Regions from separate parts of the Paenibacillus phoenicis genome, predicted to be linked through region 2. Evidence: riboswitches for the same ligand, from Rfam matches in the RefSeq annotation. Region 2 holds a riboswitch; each other region holds the start of a gene.
The links. A riboswitch is a leader RNA that binds a small molecule or an ion and turns the genes downstream of it on or off. The one in region 2 is predicted to bind cyclic di-AMP.
Positions count from the first base shown of each region.

Region 1: linked by a shared signal. The riboswitch ahead of U9M73_RS06350 (3D domain-containing protein) and the one ahead of U9M73_RS19625 (APC family permease) in region 2 are both predicted to bind cyclic di-AMP.
Region 3: linked by a shared signal. The riboswitch ahead of U9M73_RS01585 (KamA family radical SAM protein) and the one ahead of U9M73_RS19625 (APC family permease) in region 2 are both predicted to bind cyclic di-AMP.
Region 4: linked by a shared signal. The riboswitch ahead of U9M73_RS17975 (resuscitation-promoting factor) and the one ahead of U9M73_RS19625 (APC family permease) in region 2 are both predicted to bind cyclic di-AMP.

Region 1 covers NZ_JAYERP010000001.1:1,349,045-1,355,114, reverse strand. The annotation lists gene U9M73_RS06370 (alpha-glycosidase) at 1-936, opposite strand, end outside; gene U9M73_RS06365 (transporter substrate-binding domain-containing protein) at 1,210-2,061, shown strand; gene U9M73_RS06360 (amino acid ABC transporter permease) at 2,156-2,818, shown strand; gene U9M73_RS06355 (amino acid ABC transporter ATP-binding protein) at 2,805-3,527, shown strand; cyclic di-AMP (ydaO/yuaA leader) riboswitch at 3,702-3,870, shown strand; gene U9M73_RS06350 (3D domain-containing protein) at 3,879-4,571, shown strand; gene U9M73_RS06345 (polysaccharide deacetylase family protein) at 4,665-5,498, opposite strand; gene U9M73_RS06340 (dihydroorotate dehydrogenase electron transfer subunit) at 5,687-6,070, shown strand, end outside.
Region 2 covers NZ_JAYERP010000001.1:4,154,904-4,160,973, forward strand. The annotation lists gene U9M73_RS19615 (OmpL47-type beta-barrel domain-containing protein) at 1-162, shown strand, start outside; gene U9M73_RS19620 (threonine aldolase family protein) at 711-1,826, shown strand; cyclic di-AMP (ydaO/yuaA leader) riboswitch at 2,066-2,246, shown strand; gene U9M73_RS19625 (APC family permease) at 2,404-4,221, shown strand; gene U9M73_RS19630 (fructose-specific PTS transporter subunit EIIC) at 4,270-6,070, opposite strand, start outside.
Region 3 covers NZ_JAYERP010000001.1:357,528-363,597, reverse strand. The annotation lists gene U9M73_RS01590 (methyl-accepting chemotaxis protein) at 1-415, shown strand, start outside; gene U9M73_RS01585 (KamA family radical SAM protein) at 480-1,649, opposite strand; cyclic di-AMP (ydaO/yuaA leader) riboswitch at 1,811-1,953, opposite strand; gene U9M73_RS01580 (cobyric acid synthase) at 1,977-3,560, opposite strand; gene U9M73_RS01575 (hypothetical protein) at 3,616-3,825, opposite strand; gene cobS (adenosylcobinamide-GDP ribazoletransferase) at 3,999-4,859, opposite strand; gene cobU (bifunctional adenosylcobinamide kinase/adenosylcobinamide-phosphate guanylyltransferase) at 4,856-5,446, opposite strand; gene cobT (nicotinate-nucleotide--dimethylbenzimidazole phosphoribosyltransferase) at 5,446-6,070, opposite strand, start outside.
Region 4 covers NZ_JAYERP010000001.1:3,777,022-3,783,091, forward strand. The annotation lists gene rsmI (16S rRNA (cytidine(1402)-2'-O)-methyltransferase) at 1-675, shown strand, start outside; gene U9M73_RS17960 (AbrB/MazE/SpoVT family DNA-binding domain-containing protein) at 826-1,080, opposite strand; gene U9M73_RS17965 (HD domain-containing protein) at 1,385-2,674, shown strand; gene U9M73_RS17970 (TatD family hydrolase) at 2,691-3,464, shown strand; cyclic di-AMP (ydaO/yuaA leader) riboswitch at 3,666-3,877, shown strand; gene U9M73_RS17975 (resuscitation-promoting factor) at 4,323-5,459, shown strand; gene rnmV (ribonuclease M5) at 5,608-6,070, shown strand, end outside.

The DNA.
Region 1 (6,070 bases), 2.8 Mb from region 2:
CCAATATTCGGCGACTTCCAGCAAATACTTCTTAAGTTCCGGGTTCGCTGTATTAAATTTAGGCATGTTGGGGAAGAACCCAAACGTATCATAAGTCGGAATCCCGTTCTCTACTCTGGCAGGGAACTGGTTGACATGAAACCAACCGGCATAAGGGGAGGCTTCTCCATGTTTGAGGACGTCCTGGAACGGAGGGAAATGCTCCCCGCAATGATTAAAGACCGCGTCCAACACCACCCGGATCCCTCGGTTATGACAATGCTCAACCAACTCCCGCAGCAAGTCGTTGTTCCCAAAGTGAGGGTCAACCTGCTTATAATCGACGGTGTCGTATTTATGGTTGGACGGAGCCAAAAATAGAGGCGTGAGATAAATCGCCGTGATACCCAGGTCCGTCAAATCGTCCAGGTGGTCAATGATTCCCTGCAAATCGCCGCCGAAGTAATTTTCACGGGTCGGCTTGCCTCCCCAGGCTTCGACCGGCTTGGGGTCATTGGAAGGGTCTCCATTGGCGAACCGCTCCGGCATAATCTGATAAAAGACCGCTTGCTTCGCCCATTCCGGCACCCGGACTACTTCGTTTTCATGGATATACGGGAATTCAAAGCATTCCCCCGGCGGTTGAGGGGACTCCGATTGAATCCCCGTGTCCAGCAGGTAAACCGTTTCCGTTCCCGCCGTAAGCTTAAAGGCATAGGAAAGGCGCTTGAACTTGGGACGCACAGCGACCTCCCAATAGTCGAACATGCGGTCATGGGCCGTTTTTTCCATCGGCAGCTCCTGGTAGGTTCCCGTCCAATCGTATTTGTCCCCGGTCATCGCAACAACCTGTTCCACATCATCCCGTTTGGTCCGGATGCGAAGATGGATCGTGGTTGAATCATAGGCATACGCCCATTTATCCCGGGGCACATGGTAGAGCGCTTCAAGCAGCACGGATTGGCGCCTCCTCTCGTAAATTCGCTAGGGATGGTGATGATGTTCATTATTCCCCAAGGCAGCAAGGAGCATGAACCCAATGTGAAACATAATTCAGGATTGAATTGACCAAAGTATGATAAATAGGGATTTGCGAGGTTCAATAGGGCAGATCTGTGAAAACTTTTGTATATCATGAAAATTGTTTTGCATATATATGCATTCTGATTTATAATTAGCCCAGTAATCATCATCGAGTGTAATAAGTAAAGCAGAATAGGAGAGAAAAGCATGAAAAAATGGGGCATGTTATTCATAGCGGTCTTGATGGTAACCATGGTGCTGGCCGCTTGTGGTCAGGAAAAAAATAACAGCGGCAACGCGGCAAACAACGCCGGCCAAGCCGCGAACCAAAATGAGACTCAAGCGGGCGGAGACCAAACCGAACCGGCTAAGAAACTGATCGTAGGGATGAGCGCGGACTTCCCGCCGTATGAATTCCACATTAAGAACGACAAAGGCGAAGACGAAATCGTTGGTTTCGACGTAGAAATCGCTAAGGAAATCGCTAAGGATCTGGGCGCTGAGCTGGAGATTAAAGACTTGAAATTCGATACGTTGCTGAACGAGCTGTCGAGCGGACGTGTGGATCTCGTCATTTCTGGACTCAGCCCAACTCCAGAACGTGCTGAACAAATCGACATGTCGCAAATTTACTACAAAGCGGAGCAAGCTGTGGTGACTCGTGAAGCGGACAAAGACAAGTTCAGCACAATGGAATCGCTGGAGGGCGCGAAAATCGGCGTTCAACAAGGTTCCATTCAAGAAGAAATGGCGAAGGAAATTCCGAATGCCAAACTAACCTCGCTGGCTAAAATTAATGACATCATTATGCAGTTGAACTCCAACCGTGTAGATGCTGCTATTTTGGAAGGTCCTGTCGCAGAATCGTTCGTTAAGAACGTTAAAGGCCTGGTCATCACCGATGCCAAGCCGGTAACTGAGGATGAAGGCTACGTGATTGGCATTAAGAAAGGCAACCAAGAGCTGTTGGATCAAGTGAATAAGACGCTCGATCGCTTGATTAGCGCAGGCAGCATCGATCAATTCGTTGCCGAAGCTAGCGAACTGGCCGAAAAATAATCACGATATCCATCCACAGAAAATAGCGAAGCTTTCGCTATTTTCTGTTTTTTTGCTTAAGGGTTTAAGGTAAAGGAGGAGGAAGGAAGGCGTTATGGACTTAATTTCAATGTTTATGGAATACCGCAGTTACTTCTTGGCCGGTGTTCAGTATACCCTACTCTTGGCAGCGATCAGCGTGATATGCGGCTTCTTTCTTGGTTTGTTGATCGCACTATTGCGCATGTCGCCATGGGGGATCCTACGGTTTCTGGGGCATGTGTGGGTTGAATTTCTGCGTGGCACCCCAATGATGGTACAGCTGTTGATTATTCACTACGGGTTCGCATTTATGTTTGATATTAATTTCACCCCGATTCAGTCAGGTGCGATTACATTGTCCATTAACAGTTCGGCTTATTTGGCGGAAATTTTCCGTGCCGGCATTCAAGGTGTCGATCGGGGACAAGGGGAAGCGGCCCGTTCCTTGGGGATGACCAAAGGGATGGCTATGCGCCATATCATCATTCCGCAGGCGATCAAATCGGTGCTTCCCGCGATTGGCAACGAGTTTATTACGATCATTAAAGAATCGTCGATCGTATCGATCATCGGTACGGCCGAGCTGATTTATCAAGCACAGTCCGTCGTGACGATTACGTACGATGGGATGACGCCTTATTTGATCATCGCCATTATGTACTTTATTCTGACATTCACGCTGTCTCGGATTTTGGGCGTGTTCGAAAGGAAGTTGAAGACCAGTGATCACCGTTAAAGGTTTGCATAAAAAATTCGGCCAACTCCATATTTTGCGCGGGATCGATCTGGAAATCTCCAAAGGCGAAGTTGTCGTCGTCATCGGTCCTAGCGGGTCGGGGAAAAGTACGTTTCTCCGCTGCCTGAACCTGTTAGAGGTTCCGACCGAAGGGGAGATCACCTTTGAAGGCGCTTCGATCACCGCCAAGGGACATGACATCAATAAAACCCGCGAGAAAATGGGGATGGTGTTCCAGCACTTTAATCTATTCCCGCACAAGACCGTGATCGACAACATTACGCTCGCGCCGATTCGCGTGAAGAAGCTCGATAAAGGCAAAGCGGAAGCGATCGCCATGGACCTGCTTCGCACGGTTGGACTGGAGGATAAGCGGGACGCCTATCCGGCGCAGCTCTCCGGCGGACAGAAGCAGCGGATTGCGATTGCCCGCGCATTGGCTATGGAGCCGCATGTGATGCTGTTTGATGAACCGACGTCGGCCCTGGACCCGGAAATGGTCGGAGAGGTGCTTGACGTTATGAAGAACCTGGCTGAACGGGGAATGACGATGGTTATCGTTACGCATGAGATGGGATTTGCCCGTGAGGTTGGCGACCGCATCCTGTTTATGGATCAAGGTGTCATTCTGGAGCAAGGTACGCCGCAAGAGGTGTTTGGGGCGCCGAAGCATCAGCGTACGCAGGATTTTTTAAGCAAAGTATTATAAATCTTAAGGACCGTCCGAGCTTCCATTCGGGCGGTTTTTTGTCCTCCGATGGATCGAACGTACGATCTAAATTTACACTCTTTTTACCTTTGAACACAAAAATGTAACCAGTCCAATCAAGCAATTCCGCCGTTTGGTGGGATTTACCTGACCTATTGGTTACAAAATTGTGATATATTAAGTAGGCCGAAACCTGAACTTGAGGTGCGGGGGACGAAAGATGAAAACAGGGGCTGCCTAGCTGACTGTTTTCTTGGGGTGAAGCGTATCGAAGCGATGCGCCGGGAATGATCCTTTTTCCCGAATCCGACAACTAACTCCGCAGGCGCAGTAAAAAGGAGGGCAATTCATTTGAATACTCGTATTTGGTCTAAAATTGCAGCAACGGCGCTGATCGCCGCAAGCCTTACGATTCCGATGCAGACGACTTCCGTCCATGCAGACGCGGTACATAAAGCCGTGGAAGGAGATACTTTTTATCTTCTTGCCAAAAAATATGGCGTAGATATGAATAAGCTCATGGCTGCCAACCCATCCATCAATCCGAAAAATATTTACGCTGGTTTAAAAATCACCATTCCGGGAGTTCAAACCCAAACGACGGGAGTTGCTTCCGCTGCTCCGGCGAAGAAGGAGAGCGCAGCTACGACAACTGCTTCCGCTTCCAAGCTCAAGGTCATGTCTACCGGGAACGTGGTTGAAGCATGGGGGAAAACCTTTACTTACTCGAAAACGATCAATGTGAAAGCATCGGCGTATTCGGCATCAGCTAGTGAGAATGGAAAATGGGGCGCGGTTGACTACTTCGGCAACCCGCTGAAGCTTGGTACCATCGCTGTTGATCCGAATGTCATTCCGATGGGCACAAAGGTGCTGGTGACCGGCCACAACCATGACGGTCTGCCGGATCAGGCTTTTGTAGCTACGGCCACCGATCAGGGGGGCGCAATCAAGGGTAACCGGATTGATATCTTTATTCCCGGCAGCGCAGCAAATGCGAAATCGTTTGGTTTCCAAGATGTGACGCTTTACGTATTAAATTAAACACCTTGTTTAAAAAAGTCGGTCAGAATGTATCCTGGCCGACTTTTTGTGCTTGCTGGCGAAGTGCCTGATTTTCAGATGATTCCCAATACATCAGCGGTATTTGGTCGTATGCAGCAGCTCGGAAAGATCAACGAATTGATACCCCTGTGCCTGCAAGGCGTCGATGATCTTCGGCAAAGCCTGGATGGTGCCGGTTAAGTCGGAGCCAACGCCGCCGCCTGAGTGCTGAAGGATGATCGAGCCGGGCCCCGCCGTGCGCATCACGTTGGAGATCACTTTGTTCTTGTCGATCCCTTTCCAATCCTGTGAATCCACATTCCAATTGACGAGGGTGTAGCCGTTCTTTTTCGCCCATTGAACCTGTTCTTCCTTGATTTCTCCATAAGGCGGCCGAATCAGCTGGGGACGGTATCCAACGACGTTCTGGATAATTTTCTCCGTGCGTAAAATCTCGCTCTGGAACTGCTTAATGGAGCGGTTGCGGAAGTTCGGATGATTAAAGGAGTGATTGCCGATGAGATGGCCTTCGTGATGCATCCGCCGTAACAGGCCGGGAAACTTCTTAGCCCGTGCACCAACAACAAAGAAGGTGGCTTTGACCCCTTTCCGGTGAAGCACGTCCAAAATTTGCGGCGTAAACCGCGGATCCGGACCATCATCGAAGGTCAGTGCAATCTGCTTCACCTCCGGCCCCCGGAAGATGAAGGTTTCTGAATATTTGCGCCGCAGCTCACCAAGATCTGCCGGCTTGGCACCTGCGGGCACGAGTGCCGCCTTCTTGTCCGCCTGGTCCCCCTGAGATTCTGGCCCTCTGTTTTCGAGATCCAGTGCGGCGGCTTTGACGGGATAAAATTCCGTCCCGCCCACCATGATCAGAGAAGCGGTCATGCAGCAGACCAGAGCATTCTTAAGCTGAATAAGCAATTTGAAGTCCCCCTTCAACCCAAAACTGTACATGTTCTCTAGTATCCCCTAACTTTTTCAGATCATGATGGATTGTGAAAAATTGCGCTGATTTCCTCTCATGATTCGCTGTGAGAGATGTCACAGACGATCCCGCTAAAAAATTGCATCCTTTGATGAAGTGTAATCAAATGGGGTGGGGTGAACATATGGCAATCGTAGTGGCTAACGAGGAAATATCACCAGGGGTGTTCAAACTGTCCGTACAAGGGCGATTTACGGGAAAAATGGGGCAATTCTACATGTTGCGTGCAGGAGAACGCTATCCGTTACTGTCCCGACCGATCAGTATCTTTGATCTCGAAGAGGATCGGCTGGATTTCTTGATCCGGGTTGCGGGGGTAGGTACGACCCGGTTATCTGAACTGAAGCAAGGCGACCGATTGACCTTGGACGGGCCGTTTGGTAACGGGTTTCCGCCGCTGGAGGGAAGAACCGCCTTTGTAGGCGGTGGCATCGGCATCGCTCCGTTTTATTATGCGCTTAGGGAAGCACCGCAGGCAGACGTATATCTCGGTTACAGCCGCGAGCCT
Region 2 (6,070 bases):
GGGGTTGATGATCAAAGTGGTACATGGAAATCACAGTATCGGATTGAAGGTTCGGAAACCTGGCTGGACTATACAGTGTCAGTTACGGTTAGCGGTAGTAGCTTCAAGAAAATCTATGTTAGAACGGTTGATTTAAAAAGACTATACTGTATGGACTGTTAGAGCGGTTGATGAGGAGGGGAACTTTTCGGATCAAAGTATCCCGGCTTCATTGTAAATGAATTACATTAGTTGAAATTGAAATAGTTAATCAGAAAATTGTGTAGTAAAACTGGGTTGTATTCATATCATTTTGAAGAACGCTTGTATTTACAGGCGTTCTTTCTTTTATAAAAATGGTAAAAAAGTATTCAGTTAGTCATCGATTCTAGTTAGGGAGAGTGATACTGTAAATGGAGGATTCGACTTCTATTGGAGTGCTAATGAAGATAGATAAAAACCGTGCCTTGCTCACTGTTAGGTTCTCTTCAGTAGCTAGACAAAATTAGGCTTCCACAGAGGATTCTTCTTGGTCTATCGAGTTCGCTCTGGAGATCAAGGAGAGCGCATTGTTTTCGCTCGAAATGATTCACTAAGTGGAAAACTTCAAAGTGGAGTAAGTAGTAACAAATCCACTCGTTACTGATAATCGATTCCTGCTTCAAATGGCGCTATAATAAGCATGATCATACAAACTAGACAGACAGCATGGGAGAGGAGCGGCGAGGAGCATGTATGGAAATGATGGGGTACTGGATAGGCGGACACTGAAGGCGGCCTTTGACCGGACGGTTTATCAAGTGGTGGGCCACGGAAAACGGAATGTAGAGGTGCTGAAGCAGGCTTTTGCCGAGATCAGCGGCGGGGTAGACAGCGACATGTACGGTACAGGACAAGCGCTGGAAGCCTTCGAAAGGAAAATGGCTGCGGTGCTCGGCAAGGAGTCGGCTGTATTTTTTCCGAGCGGCACGATGGCGCAGCAAATTGCTTTACGGATTTGGTGCGACCGTAAGGGATCGAAACGTGTGGCCTATCATCCTTTATGCCATTTGGAAATTCATGAGGAAGACGGATTAAAGGAACTGCACGGGCTGGAGCCGATTCTCCTGGCGGATAAGGATCGGCTGATTGAGATGGAGGACGTTCGGCAACTGCCGGAGGATGTCTCGTGCCTGCTGCTGGAGCTGCCGCAGCGCGAAATCGGCGGTCAGCTGCCGCCGTTCGCGGAGCTTGAAGCCATTTCCGCCTACTGCCAGGAGCGGGGCATTAAGCTACATCTGGACGGAGCCCGACTGTTCGAAGTGTTGCCTTACTACGAAAAAACCGCCGCAGAGGTTTGCGCCCTGTTCGACAGCGTCTATATCTCGTTCTACAAAGGCATCGGCGGAATCGCCGGAGCCATATTGGCAGGGGATCCGGAGCTGACGAAGGAATCTAAGGTGTGGAAAAGACGCCATGGCGGGGATCTCATCAGCTTGTATCCTTATTTTCTGAGTGCGGATTACTACTATGAGCAGCGCATAGGAAAGATGGGGATGTATTATCGGCAAGCGCAGGAGCTCTCCAGTCTGTTTAATCAATGTCATCGGATGAAGACCGTCCCGGCGATCCCGGTGTCGAACATGTTCCATGTTCATTCGGACGTTCCCAAGGATCGATTGGAGCCCGTGCTGATTGAGGTATATCGGGAAACCGGGGTTGGCTTAACCTCTTTCGTCAAGGAGAAGGCAGATGGGGGAAGTACCTTTGAAATCAGTATCGGAGATCGCTATAGCGAGGTGCCGGAAGATCGGCTGCAGCTGGCGTTCGAGCTGCTGGATAAGAAGTTGAGAGGACTCTCGTTTTAAACCTGTATCGGTTTGAGATCAGAACACCGTAGGAAGCGACTGGATGTCGCTCCTTACGGTGTTTTTTGCATGTATGCTTCGATAATTCAAGCCTGCCCTCAAAAATGAATGCAAGAGGATGATGTATGCGCTTCCTCGAACAAGGTCGATCCCATTTTCCGACCCATTCGCCTTTTCCTCATCTTTACACTTCTTGAGGCGGGGAGTATGATTCATCCGTAGCAATTTGATATGGCGAAAATACCTGATCGCTGAGTTCTTTCTTTATTTCAGAAAGAAACGGGGGAACCAATGAAACGCGTCCAAAAGGGCGGGTTTCCGGGGTGAATCGCTTGATTTGGCCAACTTGGCCAAACTGCGTAGGGCTGCTTTCGTGCCCGAATCCGTCAGCTAACTCCGTAAGCGTCCGAAAGAGGGAATTGTCGCAGTGATCTGCTTGAACTTTTTAAAGCGGCTGCGGGAAGGTCCAACTTTCCTGCGGCCTTTTTGTGTTGTTCGCTGCAGGAATGGGAAGCCTAAAGGACTACGAGCGGATCAGGATTGAAGGCTATTTTGAGAATGAAAAGAGGATTTCATCATGGTAAGCAAACTGAAGCGGGTACTGATCGGCAGACCGATGAAAAGTACCGAAATTGAAGGAGAAAAGCTAAGCAAACTTAAGGCATTGGCCGTATTGTCGTCGGACGCGTTGTCCTCCGTGGCATACGGTACGGAGCAGATTTTGATCGTCCTGATGGCGGCGGGATTTTCCGCGCTCTGGTATTCGATCCCGATCTCGTTTGCGGTACTTGGGCTTCTGTTGATTCTGATTCTGTCGTACCGCCAGACGATTTTCTCCTATCCGACCGGGGGCGGGGCCTATATCGTGGCGATGGATAACCTGGGGCGGTCAACCGGACTGCTGGCCGGCGGCTCGCTGCTTGTTGATTATATACTGACGGTAGCTGTAAGTTCGTCAGCCGGTACAGATGCCATAACATCCGCATTCCCTATGCTGCATGATCAGCGGGTGCTGATCGCCCTCCTGATGATTACTATACTGACCATCATGAACCTGCGTGGGGTCACGGAATCGGCTTCAATGCTGGCGGTTCCGGTATATCTATTTGTGGCCTCCATCTTCGTCCTGATTGTGTCGGGACTCTACAAGTATTGGACTGGCGGGATTCATGCCAGCGCACCGGAGTTCGGGACGGCCGTATCCAACGTCAGCTTGTTCCTGCTGCTCAAGGCGTTCAGTTCGGGGTGCTCGGCCTTAACCGGGGTTGAGGCGGTGTCCAACGCCATTCCGAACTTCAAGCCGCCGGCGGAGCGGAATGCCGCAACCACGCTGGTGATGATGGGTGTCATTCTCTGCACCATGTTTATCGGTATTAGTGCGCTGGCCTATTGGTACGGAATTGCTCCGGATCCGAAGGCCACCGTAATATCTCAAATCGCTGAATCGACCTTTGGGCGCGGGATCTTGTACTACTTGATCCAGGGCATTACAGCGTTAATCCTGTTTCTGGCAGCCAATACGGCTTATTCGGCCTTCCCGCTGCTGGCGTTTATGCTCGCCAAAGATAAATACATGCCGCATGCGTTTATGGTGCGCGGTGACCGGCTTGGCTTTTCAAACGGAATTATCTTCCTGGGCGTAGCCTCGGCGCTGCTGGTTCTTGGATTCCACGGCGACACGGAAAGCCTGATTCCGCTCTATGCGGTTGGGGTATTTATTCCGTTCACCTTGTCCCAGCTGGGGATGATGGTGCGCTGGATCAAGCGCAAGCCGCAAGGTTGGGTGTTCCGGTTTACGATTAACACGATTGGCATGCTGACGACGCTGGGCATTACGCTCATCTTCATTATCACGAAGTTTTCACATGTCTGGTTCGTATTCATCTTCTTGCCGCTCGTGATGTTTATTTTCTACCAGATCCATCGACATTATATCAATATCGCCGACCAGCTTCGGATTGACATCGATAAAGACAAACCTTGCATAAAGGGCAGCACGATCGTCGTGCCGGTGGCGGGCGTTACCCGTGTCGTGATGAACTCGTTAAGCTACGCCAAATCGCTGACGGATAACGTTGTTGCGGTGTATGTCGGATTTGATGATGAGGACATCGAACGGATGGAGAAGAAGTGGGAGGAATGGAATCCGGGGGTTCGGCTCATTACGCTGCGCTCCAGCTTCCGCAGCATTATCCGGCCGCTGATGAAGTTCATTGATACCGTGGAATGGAAAACGGCGGAGACCGATCACATTACCGTCCTGATTCCTCAGTTTATTCCTCGGCACTGGTGGCAGAATATTTTGCATAATCAGTCGAGCTTGTTGCTTAGAGCTTATTTGTTTAACAAGAAAGATATCGTCATTGCGACTGTACCTTATCATTTGCAAAAATAAGCAAATTCCCCCGAAGCCGTCGCAACGGCTCGGGGGACCTTAGTTTAATTATTGAATTTGATCCAGCAGCTGATAAGCTTCCTGTTTGGTTTTCACCTGCAGCAGCTGTTCGCGGAATGCGTCATCCATCAGCTTGCGGGACAGCATTTGCAGAATTTTTAAATGCTCATTGCCTTTGTTTTCGGCAGGGACAGCGATCATAAAGATCAACTTAGCGGGCGTTCCGTCCGCGCTGCTCCAATCCACGCCTTCCGGCTTGATCCCGAATACGACTCTTGGCTTCAGCACCGCCACCGACTTCCCGTGCGGTACGGCGACGTTCATGCCGATGCCGGTAGAGCTTTCTTGCTCGCGCTTCAGAATCGCCTGCTTGAACTCAGCAGAGGAGGTCAGCACACCTTCAGCGTTCAGCTTTGCAATCATTTCGTCGATGATCCCGTCCCGTGTTGACGCGGACAGGGAAGGCTCAATCAGATCCAAACTGATGATATCCGTCAGCTTGCGAACTGTGCTTTGAGCTTCGGCAGCCGGCACGCTTACCGGGCGGACGTTCTCCGCACGTGGCGTTTCCATGGCTGGAGCCGCCTCGTCCGCAGCGCTCGCTTCGGCGAGCTGAGGCTCGACCTGTTCTTTCTTCAGCAATTTGATCATTAAGGCCGTAACGATGGAACCCGCGATGACGGCCACGAAGAACATGAGGACATTGTCAACGGCGCCAAGTACGGCAACGATTGGACCGCCGTGAGCTACGCGGTCGCCGACGCCGCCCAGCATGGCGATGACGGAACCTGTCATCGAGCCGACCATGATGCTGGGAATAACGCGCAGTGGGTCTTGCGATGCGAACGGAATCGCACCTTCGGTGATCCCGAACAAGCCCATCGTAAAGGCGGCTTTGCCGGATTCCCGTTCGGCATTATGGAACTTGCGTTTGAACAAGAACGTTGCCAGGCCCAGACCGATCGGCGGAATACAGATCGCAACGGCGATCGGACCCATGATTTGATAGTTCCCCTCCGCGATCATCGCGGAGCCGAACATGAACGCTACCTTGTTAACCGGACCACCCATGTCGAAGGAGATCATGGCGCCCAGAATCAAGGCCAGCAGAATCGAGCTGGCTCCTTGCATGCTGGCAAGCCAGTTGGTCAGCCATTCAAACACTTGGGCGATCGGGCCGCCAAGCAGGTAAATGAAGGCGAGACCTACGATCAGCGAAGAGAGAACCGGGATGATGATGATTGGCATGATTGGATTGATCGCTTTCGGCACCTTCCACTTCTTGATCCAAAGTGCAACGTAACCCGCCAGGAAACCGGCGATGATCCCGCCGATGAAGCCGGCACCGGCTTCACTTCCGTAGAAGCTGCCATTGGCGGCGATGTAACCGCCGATGATCCCGGGAGCGAGACCCGGCCGGTCGGCGATACTAAACGCGATGAACCCGGCTAGCACCGGTACCATAAACGTAAAGGACGCAGATCCCAGCTTCTCGATGGTTTTCCAGAACGAGTCTTCTGGAATTTGCAGGCCGCCCGGAGTAGGTACGCCGCCGATCGAGAGAGCGATGGCGATCAAGAGACCGCCCACGACGATAAACGGAATCATATACGAGACACCGCTCATCAGGTGGCGATAAAAGGCGTTTTGCTGCTTGGCGCCGGTCTGTTTGGCCGGCGTACCTTCATTGTTATCCTGTCCTTGGTATACCGGCACTTCTCCGCGAATCATCTGTTGGATCAGCGCCTCGGGGTTCCGTATGCCTTCCTGCACACCAACAACGAGCAGCTTCTTGCCGACGAACCGGCGTTTGTCTACCGTTTTGTCGGCCGCGATGATGATGCCGTCC
Region 3 (6,070 bases), 3.8 Mb from region 2:
GCAGTCCCGCCAGGCGATGGAGGAAATCGGTGAGAACCTGCTCAGTATTCGAGAAGAATCGGAAAACTCCGTCAACGCTATGCAACGGGCCAGCGAGGAAATCGTCTCCGGAACAGAACGGGTGAAGCAAGCTGGTCAGGCGTTTGAACAATTAACTAAGCTGATTCAGAACGTGAACTTGACGATTCAATCGGTCTCAGCATCCACCCAAGAGGTATCCGCCGGTACCGAGGAAGTGACCGCATCGGTGGAGGAATCCGCCAATATTACCGCCAAGTCGCTCGCTAACATGGAGCAAATCAGCAGCTATTCGCAGCAACAACTGAGCGAAATGGAAAATCACGCGCGTACGGTTCGTTCGCTGCATGAGCAGGCGTTGGCGCTGCAGGAGTCGATCGCAAAATTCCGGATCTGACTCTAAAAACAAAACGTACCCTTCACGCTCCCCTGATCGGGGAAGCGGAAGGGTACGTTTTGTTTTATCCCGTAATGGACACTGCGCTTGCAGCGTCTTCCGTTGGCTGATCCGACTGCGTATCCAGCTTCGATTCCGGCTTCTTCCAGTACGCTTCACTGCCTGGCAGATCGTCGAACCAGGTAGCATCATCCGGGCAAGGCAAAATCATAAATTTGCCGTATTCACCGTCCCGGGACTGATGATATTTGAGATAAGCCTGCCCGTTTTCAATGGCCAGGATTTCGATTTTTCCCGAAGAATGGCTCATTGAAAGCCGCACGCGTTTGCCAAGCCCCGATGTACGGGCTTTCGCTTCCTCCACCAGTTGATATGCTCGTTTCAGCGGGATCACGAAATCAGCATTTCCGGCAACGGGACGATTGATAAAGAAATAGTACGGAGTGACGCCGGCCCACGATAAGCGGTCCAGCAATTCGCCAAGCACGGCCGCATCATCATTGATGCCTTTGAGAATCGGCGTTTGATTAACCACGATAGCCCCAGCGTCGTGTAACGCCTGGAACCCTCTTTTGGCTTCAGGGGTAATTTCGCGCGGATGATTGATATGCGCCATGACATAAATCCGTTGGTCTACAGTGGAGAACTCCCTAATCAGATCCAGCAATTCCGGATCTTCATAAATACGCATAGGATTAAAAACAGGAATTTTGGAGCCGAGTCGGATGATTTTTACATGCTCAATGGCTCTTAGCCGTTCGAGAATCGAACGCAGTTTCTTTGTAGCCAAAATCAAGCTGTCACCGCCGGTTAACAGGACGTTGTTGATCTCCGGATGCTGGGCGATATACTCGATGCCAGGCGTGACATCCGCCATCGCTTCCTTCACATCGTTGCGAAACAACCGTTTACGGAAGCAATACCGGCAATAGGAGCCGCAAACCTCGGACACGATCAGCAGCGCGGTCGTGCGGTATTTATGCTGGCAGCCAGGCACCACATAGTTCGCCGCTTCGTCGGAAGCGTCCCAACGCCCGTATTCCTTCAGCTCTCCCGTATTGGGGATCACCAACTTGCGGATCGGGTCCTCTGGATCATTCCAGTCGATCAAATTCAAATAGTAGTCATTCACCCGAAAAACGAATTTGTCCGTAATCGGTTTCAACTCCTGCCGCTCCTGCTCGGACAACTGGCTCACCTTGGCAATATCGGTGATGTACTTCGGACTAGCCATAAATCCTCTCCTCCTTTAATAGTGCGATGCGTAAAGAAGAAGCTCGAAACTTGCAGTGAATGCGAGTACTCCGCCGAATGCTCGGGTCAAAGGTCTTGCAGAACGCAAAAAGACCCCGCTTCAAAGAACAGGGTCATTAATTGATGACTGAAATAATATTAAAATGACCCATCCACTGCAAACGAGGTTAGCTGACGGGCTCGGGAAAGATGGTTCCCTACGTTAATCCTACAACGATTCGCCCCAAAAGATTGGTTCCCCCGCTTTTCGACTTTACCCATCGAAAATTAAGCGTATTTTTATCCTACCCTAACATCACCCGATTTGTCAAAGCTTACCTTGGATCCCGGCGATGTCGTAAATGAGATCCATGCGCAAATGCCTGCGAACCTGCTCCGCTAACCGATCGAAGGCTTCCTCCTTCCGCGAGGAAGAAACAAAGGTGACGCCCAAAGGTTCGAGCCCTTTGCTCGTACGCAGTCCGTCCAGCCAAGCACGTCGCCAGGCATCATTATGGAACACTCCGTGCAGATACGTCCCAAACACCCTGCCATCGGCGCGGGCTGCGCCTTCCGGATGTGTTTGCGTCTCAGCCTGTTCTAACTCCGGGGCTGTCCCTGACCCTTGTACTGGCTCCTCATTGACCCGAAGCATAAATAAGGGACGAGTGTCCCGCAGCTGCTGGGTCGAGCCGGCATGAATCTCATAGCCTGAGATCGGCAGCCGGCGGTTCTTAGAGTGCAGCGATATCGGCTGGTCCTCGCACGTATAGCCGTGCACCCGTACCGTTTTTTTGCCTGAGAGGAAGGTTGTTGCCAAGGGGAGCAGGCCCAATCCTAACGCAGACCTCGGTTCATTGGACTCCACGCCTTCGGGGTCATGCAGTTGTTCTCCCAGCATTTGATATCCGCCGCAGATTCCGACCAGCTGGGTGCGCGTCTCCTCTTCAATCAGGCTGCAAATAGCCTCCGCCAGCCCTTGCCTACGCAAAAATTCCAGATCGCTGATCGTATCCTTGGTCCCCGGTAAAATCACCGCATCGGGATGCCCAAGCTCCGACAGCTTGCTTACATAACGTAGCGACACGTCCGGTTCGGCGGCCAACGGATCAAAATCGGTGAAGTTGGAAATATGCGGGTAACGGATGACTGCGATGTCCAGTTCCTTACTTGGCGCTTGCTCTGGATGGGCAGGATAGGTATCCAGGACAACGGAATCCTCTGCTTCGATATCCAGATCAGGCAGAAAGGGGAGCACTCCTAGTACGGGAATTCCGGTCCGCTGCTCCAGCCAATCCAGCCCGGGCTGCAATAGAGACAAATCGCCGCGGAACTTGTTGATAATGAACCCTTTTACGCGGGCGCGTTCGTGTGGCTCAAGCAGCTCCAGGGTACCAACGAGAAAAGCAAAAACGCCGCCGCGGTCAATATCCCCCACCAAGATCACGGGAGCATCCGCCCATTCAGCCAAGTTCATGTTGACGATATCCCGTTGCTTCAGGTTGATTTCCGCCGGGCTCCCAGCCCCCTCGATCACCACAATGCCATGCTTGTCGCGGAGCCGGCTGAGCGCTTCCATCACCAGCGGCTTGGCTTTAGGCAAAAATTCCTCACGATAATCAGATGCGCTTAAGTGGCGGTAAGGACGCCCATGAACAACGATCTGCGAATGCATGTCCCCAGTTGGCTTGATCAGTACCGGATTCATGTCGGTGGTGGCGGCAATGCCGCAAGCCTCCGCCTGAATGCCTTGGGCCCGTCCAATCTCTTGGCCGTCCGCTGTAACATACGAGTTCAAAGCCATATTTTGCGACTTAAACGGAGCTGGTCTAAGCCCATCCTGCGCAAAAATACGGCACAGCGCCGTCACGATCACGCTCTTGCCCACGTCAGACGCCGTCCCTTGAACCATGAGTACAGCACCTGATGCTGATGCGCTTTTTTCCTGATCCTGATCCAGAAGCTTCTTATGATTTTCGCCCATCGCGTTCCCCTCCTTTCCAAACCGTGCAGCAGTGTAGTATCTTGCCAGGGCCTTTTACACCATTATCCCCTTCGATCAGGTGGTGGTGATGACGCTCGACCTTTCCACCATTATCCCTCTCGATCAGGTGGTGGTGATGACGCTCGACCTTTCCACCATTATCCCTTTCATTCAGCATACGGTGATAATGCACGATTTTGATTCTCCGCTACTTAACAGTCGACCTGTTTCTCTTAGGATTCTCGATTAATCTGTCCAGCTCTAACCTTCTTCTTTTCTCCTTGGTTCTGATTCAAGGGGATAATGATGCAAAAGGCTCGCCGTAGAAGGTCCCCTCCCCCAAGAGCACCTCCGCTCCGCGAGTTATCAATGGGCAAAAATCAGCACTGCAAGCAGCAACAGGACAGCTTCCAACCCTTCGCCCAGCGCCCCGTAGGTATCGCCGGTCAAACCGCCGAGCTTGGCATTGATTCGTCGAGCGGCCCAAGTTCCCGCCGCCCAGGCGATAAAGGGAGACAAGCCGATAAACAGCAGCGATCGCAGCAAAGCCGATTCGTCCATTCCTCCCAGCGACACGAGCAAAGTGAGCAGCAACACTACAACGGATATCGTCACCGCCATGATGGTACTCCCCCAGGCATCCCGTTCGCTGAAGCCGTGGAATTGCGCAGCCAATCCCTCACCTTGCCGGGCCTTGGGCCAGCGGTGCATCGCCCGGGTCATAAACCACCGGCTCCACAGAGGTGCCAGCCATATCGCCAGTCCTGACGTCAGCAGGCCCCCTTGGAAGAGCGAGGTCAGCAGCGAGGCTTTGAGCATCAGCAATAGGACGCAGGCCAGCACGCCCATGGCGCCTACCCGGCTGTCTTTCATGATCTCAAGCATCTTGTCGCGTGACCGGTAGCTCAGCAGTCCGTCGGCCGTGTCCATCCAACCGTCCAAATGCAAACCTCCAGTTAATCCAACCCAAATCAATAAGGAAAGGATGGCTGCCGGGTACGAAGGAAGCAGCCAGTCGGCAAGCAAGCCGCCTGCCCAGACGACAGCGCCGATTGCTGCTCCGACAAGCGGATAATAGGGGATACTGCGCCGCAGCAAGTCCGTTGTAAAATCCAGTTCAGCCCGTACCGGAAAGCGTGACAGAAACTGGAAGGCCGCCAAGATCGGCTGCAGAGCTCCATGCTTACCCGCCCCGGAGGGCGCTTTGTGCTCTGGTCCGTTCGTCATAAGCGATACTCCCTGCTTTTCAACTCGATGGGGATGCCGGCGGTAACCAGAAACACCTGATTCGCGATCGACGCCATCGTTCGGTTCAGCAGCCCGGCCCAATCCCGATATTGCCGGCCAAGCGGATACTCCGGCACGATCCCGCTGCCAACCTCATTTGTAACCATCACCAAAGTGCCGGGAAAAGCCTCGGCCGCAGCGGTCAACCGCTCAATTTCCCGCGTCAAAACGGCGTCCACACCATCGGCCTGTTCCGATGCGCTCAGCAGCACGTTCGACAACCATAACGTCAGGCAGTCGACCAGCACAACCGGACCCGCGGCTTCGGCGGCCGCGCCCTCCTTTGCAACGGGCCGCTTACCTAACTCCTGCAGCAGCTCTGCTAGTTCAAGCGGCGCTTCATGCGTCGTCCAGGTGAACCCGCTTTGCTCCCGCTGGAGCTGGTGCAACCTGATACGGGCCTTCATCTCATCGTCAAACGCTTGCGCCGTTGCAACGTAATCAGCGGATGTTGCCTGTTTCATGACCCAACGTTCAGCGAATGTGCTTTTGCCGCTGCGGGCTCCGCCGGTCACCAGGATCTTCATCACTCGGTCCCCCCACCATTTCCTTCACCGGACGCGACGCCCGCGCTTTCGAACGTCGCCATTTCGGCAATGATCCGGCAAGCCGCATCTACAAGATGGAGCGCCAGCACGCCGCCTGTGCCTTCCCCAAGCCGCATATCCAGCTCCAGCATCGGGTTAAGGCCAAGCTCCTGCAGGAGCGCACGGTGTCCTTGCTCGTGGGAGACGTGCGAAGCAATAATATAGTCGGCAACATTCGGCTGTATACGTACCGCCAGCAGCGCGGACACAGTTGAAATAAAGCCGTCGATCACGACCGGGCAGCGATGAGCTGCGGCTCCCAGAATGACGCCAGTCATTCCGGCAATCTCCAGTCCGCCGACCTTAGCTAGCACGTCCAGCGGATCGTTGGCATTCGGGCGATTGACCTCCAGCGCCCGCTCCACGACGGAAATTTTGTGCCGAAGCCGTTCATCGTTGACCCCGGTTCCACGGCCAACGCTCTGCTGCGGTGCGATCCCCGTCAGACTGCTCATGATCGCAGCGCTGGCTGTGGTGTTTCCGATACCCATCTCCCCGGTGACGAACAGTCGAACGCCTTGGGACACCGCATCAGCGACCACCTCGGCCCCAACTCGAATGGCG
Region 4 (6,070 bases), 380 kb from region 2:
TATCACGAACATAATAAGGCCGCCAGTGGCCCAGAATTGATCCGCTTTATAATAGAAGGAAAAAATTTAGCGCTAGTCAGCGATGCCGGTCTGCCGGCGATTTCCGACCCCGGAAGTGATCTCGTGAAGCTGGCGCTAGAGGCGGGTATCGCAGTCGTTCCGGTGCCCGGAGCGAATGCTGCATTATCGGCGCTCATCGTTTCCGGTTTGCCAACGGATCGATTTACGTTCCTTGGATTTTTGCCAAGAGATCATAAAGAGCGGGAACGGTTGTTGAAGTCGTTGGAGGATCAAGAGGGAACGATGTTGCTGTACGAATCGCCGCATCGATTGATCAAAACGCTGGAGTCCCTTCTCGAGGTTTGGGGAGATCGGCGAATCGTATTGGCGAGAGAATTAACCAAGCGTTATGAGGAAATGGCTCGGGGGACGATTCACGATTGCCTGGCTTGGCTGCAGGAGCATCCGCCGCTGGGTGAATATTGCCTCGTTGTGGAAGGGGCACATCCCGACCAAGTGAAGGAGAAGCGGGATGCCTGGTGGCAAGCGCTAACTGTGGAGGAGCATGTCCGGCATTACGAAACGGAAGAAGGGCTGTCGCGGAAGGAAGCCATGAAAAAAACTGCGGCCGACCGGGGGGTTGCAAAGCGGGATATCTACAATCAATTATTGTAGCCCCACTTCTCTCCGAAATCATGAAATATTATCCAATTCGGCCAAAAAAGGGGCCTTCGCTAAGCCGGGTTTAAGCCTAGGAAGGCGCCAAGGAGATATGAAAAAGGTTAGAATTAACAGTTTCAGTAAATCTATTATATACTATATTTCTTAATTTGTCACAGGGGTCGGAAGCTCCGTAATGCATTCATGGCAAACAATTTTGCCTTTAAAGTAAGTTACGTTCTCCGCATTACCGCAGAAGATGCAAGCAGGCTCATATTTCTTGAGCATAATCCGTTCACCGTCTACATAAATTTCGAGCGCATCTTTTTCTCCGATCCCCAGAGTGCGGCGCAATTCAATTGGAATGACAACACGGCCTAATTCGTCTACTTTTCTTACAATACCTGTGGATTTCATCATAGGATGATTGCCCCTCTCGCTATAATTTGGAATTGTCATTATTCGACATCATTCTATCTTTTCTGATTTTTATAATACCAACCATTGCCAGATTAGTCAACCTATTTATGGTATAGTTCAACATTATTTCTAAAAAATTCGGATACACAACTCCGAGAACCTTTACGGAATCTAGCAAGTTCACAATGATCTATAATTCGACATTTTGGAAATCGTCATCCGGTCATTTTACGACACAATTCGACATATCTTGTCGTCTCCACGCGGTGACCCGCCAAATTTTATGAAAAAGGAGTGTTGGTTCATGCATCGTCGGCTTAGCGAAGAAAAAGTGTTCAAAGACCCCGTACATAATTATATTCATGTACAGGACGAAGTGATCTGGTCGCTCATTAATACGCCGGAATTCCAGCGGCTTCGCCGGATTCGTCAGCTTGGAACATCGTATTTGACCTTTCATGGCGCCGAGCATAGCCGTTTTTCCCATTCGCTTGGCGTTTACGAGATTACGCGGCGGATTATTTCGCAGTTTGAACGAAGCGGCTACACCGATTGGCCCCGCAGTGAGAAATTGGTAGCTTTGTGTGCGGCGCTGCTGCATGACCTGGGGCATGGTCCGTTTTCCCATTCTATAGAAGAAGCTTTTCAAATGCATCATGAGGATTGGACCTGCAAAATCCTCTTGGGGGAAACCGAGGTGGGGAACGTCCTGCGCGAGATTTCTCCGGATTTTCCGGACAAGGTGGCTGCGGTGATCCGGAAGGATTACGAAAATCCGATTGTGGTGAACTTGGTCTCTAGCCCGCTGGATGCGGATCGGATGGATTATTTGCTGCGAGATGCTTATTTTACCGGCGTAAACTACGGGACGATTGACATGGACCGAATTCTGCGGATGCTTCGACCTTTTCAAGGGCGGGTTGTTGTCAAAGAATCGGGGATGCATGCGGTGGAAGACTATTTGATGTCGCGGTATCAGATGTATTGGCAGGTCTATTTCCACCCGGTGACGCGGAGCTCGGAGATCATTCTCCGGCAAATTTTGCGACGGGCGAAGGAATTATACCGGAGCGGGCATTCCTTTAACTTCTTGCCGCATCCGCTGCCATTTTTATTTCAAGGGGATATCGGCGTTGCCGATTATTTGCAGCTGGACGAAGCGTTGATGCAAACGGCTTTCATGCAGTGGACGCGGGAAAAGGATGAGCGATTAAGCGATTTATGTTCCCGGTTTTTAAATCGCAAATTGTATAAATATGTAGAATTGGACACGCCGGAGCTGGAAATGCTGGAGGAGATTCGGAACGCTTTTAGACAAGTGGGCCTACAACCTGAATACGACATGGAAATTGATTTTCCGACCGATCTGCCGTATGATGTGTTCCGTCCGGACGATGGGGTTCGACAGAAGCAAATTTTGCTGTTGGACCGGCAGGAACGGCTCCGGGAAATTTCAGAAGTATCGGATATCGTGCGGTCGATCAGCGGCTTGCACCGAGGGAAGACGCATTTGTACTATCCGGATAATAAATTGTGTGCTGTGATGGATCGGCTGCCCCGCCCGGTAGCCCGCATTTTCGAGCAACGGAATTAGGAGGATGACAAGGTTTATGTTATTTGATACGCATACGCATTTGGATGCTCCCCAATTTGACGAGGACCGCGAGGAAGTGATCGCGCGCGCCGTGGAACAAGGGGTTACGCGGATGATTAACATCGGATTTAACCGCGAGACGATCCCTTCGACCATGAAGTTGGCAGAGACGTATGACTTCATTTATGCCGCTGTCGGCTGGCATCCGCAAGACGCGATTACGATGCAAGAGGGCGATTTGGACTGGATTGCAGAATTGTGCAAGCATGAGAAGGTCGTTGCCATCGGGGAAATTGGACTGGATTATTATTGGGATACGTCACCTAAGGACGTTCAACATAAGGTTTTTCGTGAGCAAATTGGACTGGCTCGCAGCTTGGGCATGCCGATTTCCATTCATAATCGGGACGCTCACGAAGACGTGGTACGCATCCTTCGGGAAGAGAAAGCCAATGAAGTTGGAGGCGTGATGCACTCTTTCTCCGGCAGTTGGGAAATTGCCAAAATGTGTCTAGATTTGGGATTTCATTTGTCGTTTGGCGGGCCGATTACGTTTAAAAATGCAAAACAGCCAAAAGAAGTGTTGGCCAAGACGCCGATGGACCGATTGCTGATTGAAACGGATTCCCCATATTTAACACCACATCCTTATCGTGGTAAACGGAATGAGTCCGCTCACGTCCGCTTGGTCGCGGAAATGGCGGCCGAGCTCAAGGGGGTCACTTTTGAGGAAATCGCGGAAATTACCACTCGAAATGCATTGGAACGATTTGGAATCCCGAGAATTTGAGAGCAAAACGGATGAAATAAAGAGGATTCCGGAAAGATTAATGCTTTTTAACCCTCAAAAACAAGGTCATTACATTTTTTTAACCATTTTTTTAAAAAAACGTGGTTGATTCGTCCTTTACAACCTGCATCGAAACAGGATAGAATCTTTTCAGTATCGATTCGGTTCGTTTGAACTGAGACATACGATGCTTGGTTCCATGAACCAGTCTCGCTGAATCTCCTTTGACGGAGAACGGGGGAACCAATACGGATTGCGGTTGGCGGCAGCCTAACGCGTTCGTAGTTGATTTCTTTCCAGGGTCTTTGGGGTGAATTCAAGGTCATTGCGCCATGAGCGAATGTACTGAGAAAGGGCGGCTCTCTTTCGCCCGAACCCGACAGCTAACCTCGTAAGCGAATAAGAGAGGTCACTCGTGCAGCTATTACACCCAAGACATTCAAGAAGCCACGAAGGAGTTCCTCTAACTCTTTCTCCCGGCTTCTTTTGTTTTGAATAAAAGTAATAGGGTCGTCATACTGTTGGAAAACAGGAGGTGACGACAAGCAGGAGAGACTGGATCAGGATGCAAAACGCTTAGGATTAAATTTAAGATCAGTGTTCAAAAAGTCAGGTTTTCAGCACCGAGAAGGTTGGATGAAGCTAGGGACTGAGTAGCGCAGCGTACATGGGGGTACGTGAGCAACGGAAGGCCCGGCTGAATTCAAGATTCGATGCTGAATTCACTTCTTGACCTGCTTCGTGATCAAAAGATGACTTTTTGACTACCTTAGGCGTTTTGTAAAAAGTAACTGTAGTCGCGTCAATCGTTATCATGCATCGACCTAGACGGCGGGACTATGAAGGAGGACGGAAGAAATGGGCATTTTCCGCAAAGAGGAGACCCATGAATCACGCTCATCCAGCATGTCTTACGCAATGCGATGGAAGCATGAGAATTTACGTCAGATAGCGCTCGTCGGCGTTCTGGCCATCGCGGGAATCATCATCATCCTAATCTGGCTGTATAGCCAGGCACAGAAGGAAGTATCCCTGATCGTGGACGGGAATGTCCAGTCAGTGGAGACAACCCAATCCAGTGTAGCTCATCTGCTGGAGGAACAATCGATTAAGCTCAGTGCGAAGGATTCGGTATCCCTCCCGCTGGAAAGCTCGCTGAAGAACGGTGACCGCATTGTCATAGTACGCGCCAAGCCGGTCAATGTGACCGCGGACGGCACCACGAAAGTCCACTTCACGACGCAAAGCAAAGTAGAGGGCGTATTGTCCGAGCTCGGCATCACTTTGGATGAAGACGACAAGGTGACCCCGGCATTGGACAGTAAAGTTACCGAGAACCTGAATGTCAAGGTCGTTCGGGTCAGCAAGCAAACGGTGCAGAGCAAGGAGACTGTGCCCTTTAGCGTGGTCAAAACGTCGGACGACAAGCTGCTAAAAGGTACCACGAAGGTCATTCAAGAAGGTACCGAAGGTCTGGTCATTCACAACATTGAGAAAACTTACGAAGACGGAAAATTCGTGGCGAAGCGTTGGCTCGGCAAAGAGGTCTCCAAGGACCCTCAGCCGAAGGTGATCGCAGTCGGCACGAAGAAACCTACCGAGGTCCTGTCGGCCAGCATAAGCCGTAAGGGAAATACGGTGAACATCAGCGGGATGACGACCAAAGGTGGCGTCTCATTCAAATATAAAAAGATCCTGAAAAATGTTACGTTAACCGCGTATTCGGCGGAAGAAGACGGGATAGGCACCCGTACGGCTTCGGGTACCCGCGTGACGGAAGGCAGAACGATTGCCGTTGATAAAGACGTCGTTCCGCTTGGTTGGTGGGTATACATCGAAGGAGTCGGCTTCCGTAAGGCAGAGGATACGGGTGGAGCCATCGATGGAAATAAGATGGACGTCTATTTTGATAGTCTGAAGGATGCTAAGAAATTCGGCCGCAAGAAGGGCCGCACCGTATACGTAATCGGTCCGACGAAGCCGGAATTGAACTAAGATCTCGTTCTCTTTCGTTTTACAATGCGGAGGGAATGAGATAGTATTAGGATGATGAATAAGACAGTGGATTAGAAGAGGATGATATGATCCTCTTCTTTTTGTTATTCTGGTGGAGACAAGCAAGAACAGGAAGGAAGACAGATCCATGATCAAAGAGGTCATCGTGGTGGAGGGCCGAGACGACACCGTGGCCATTAAACGAGCCGTAGAGGCGGATACGATTGAGACCGGGGGTTCGGCGATAGGCGAAGCCGTGCTAAAGAAAATCGCTTTGGCTCAGGAACGCCGGGGCGTGATTATTTTTACGGACCCCGACCATGCCGGGGAGCGGATTCGTAAAATCGTGGCAGCGCGGGTGCCGGGCTGCAAGCACGCTTTCCTGCCTGAGGTCGAAGCTACGAAGAAAGGCGACATTGGGGTGGAGAAAGCCTCGCCGGAGGCGATCCGCACCGCGTTGTCCCGGGTGCGCAGCGAAGCGCCGGGAGTAGAGGCCGCAATCACCTGGGAAGACTTGATTAACGCAGGGTTAATCGTACACCCGCAAGCTGCGGCGCGGCGAAAAGCGCTGGGCGAGCTGTTGGGTATCGGATATTGTAACGGAAAGCAGC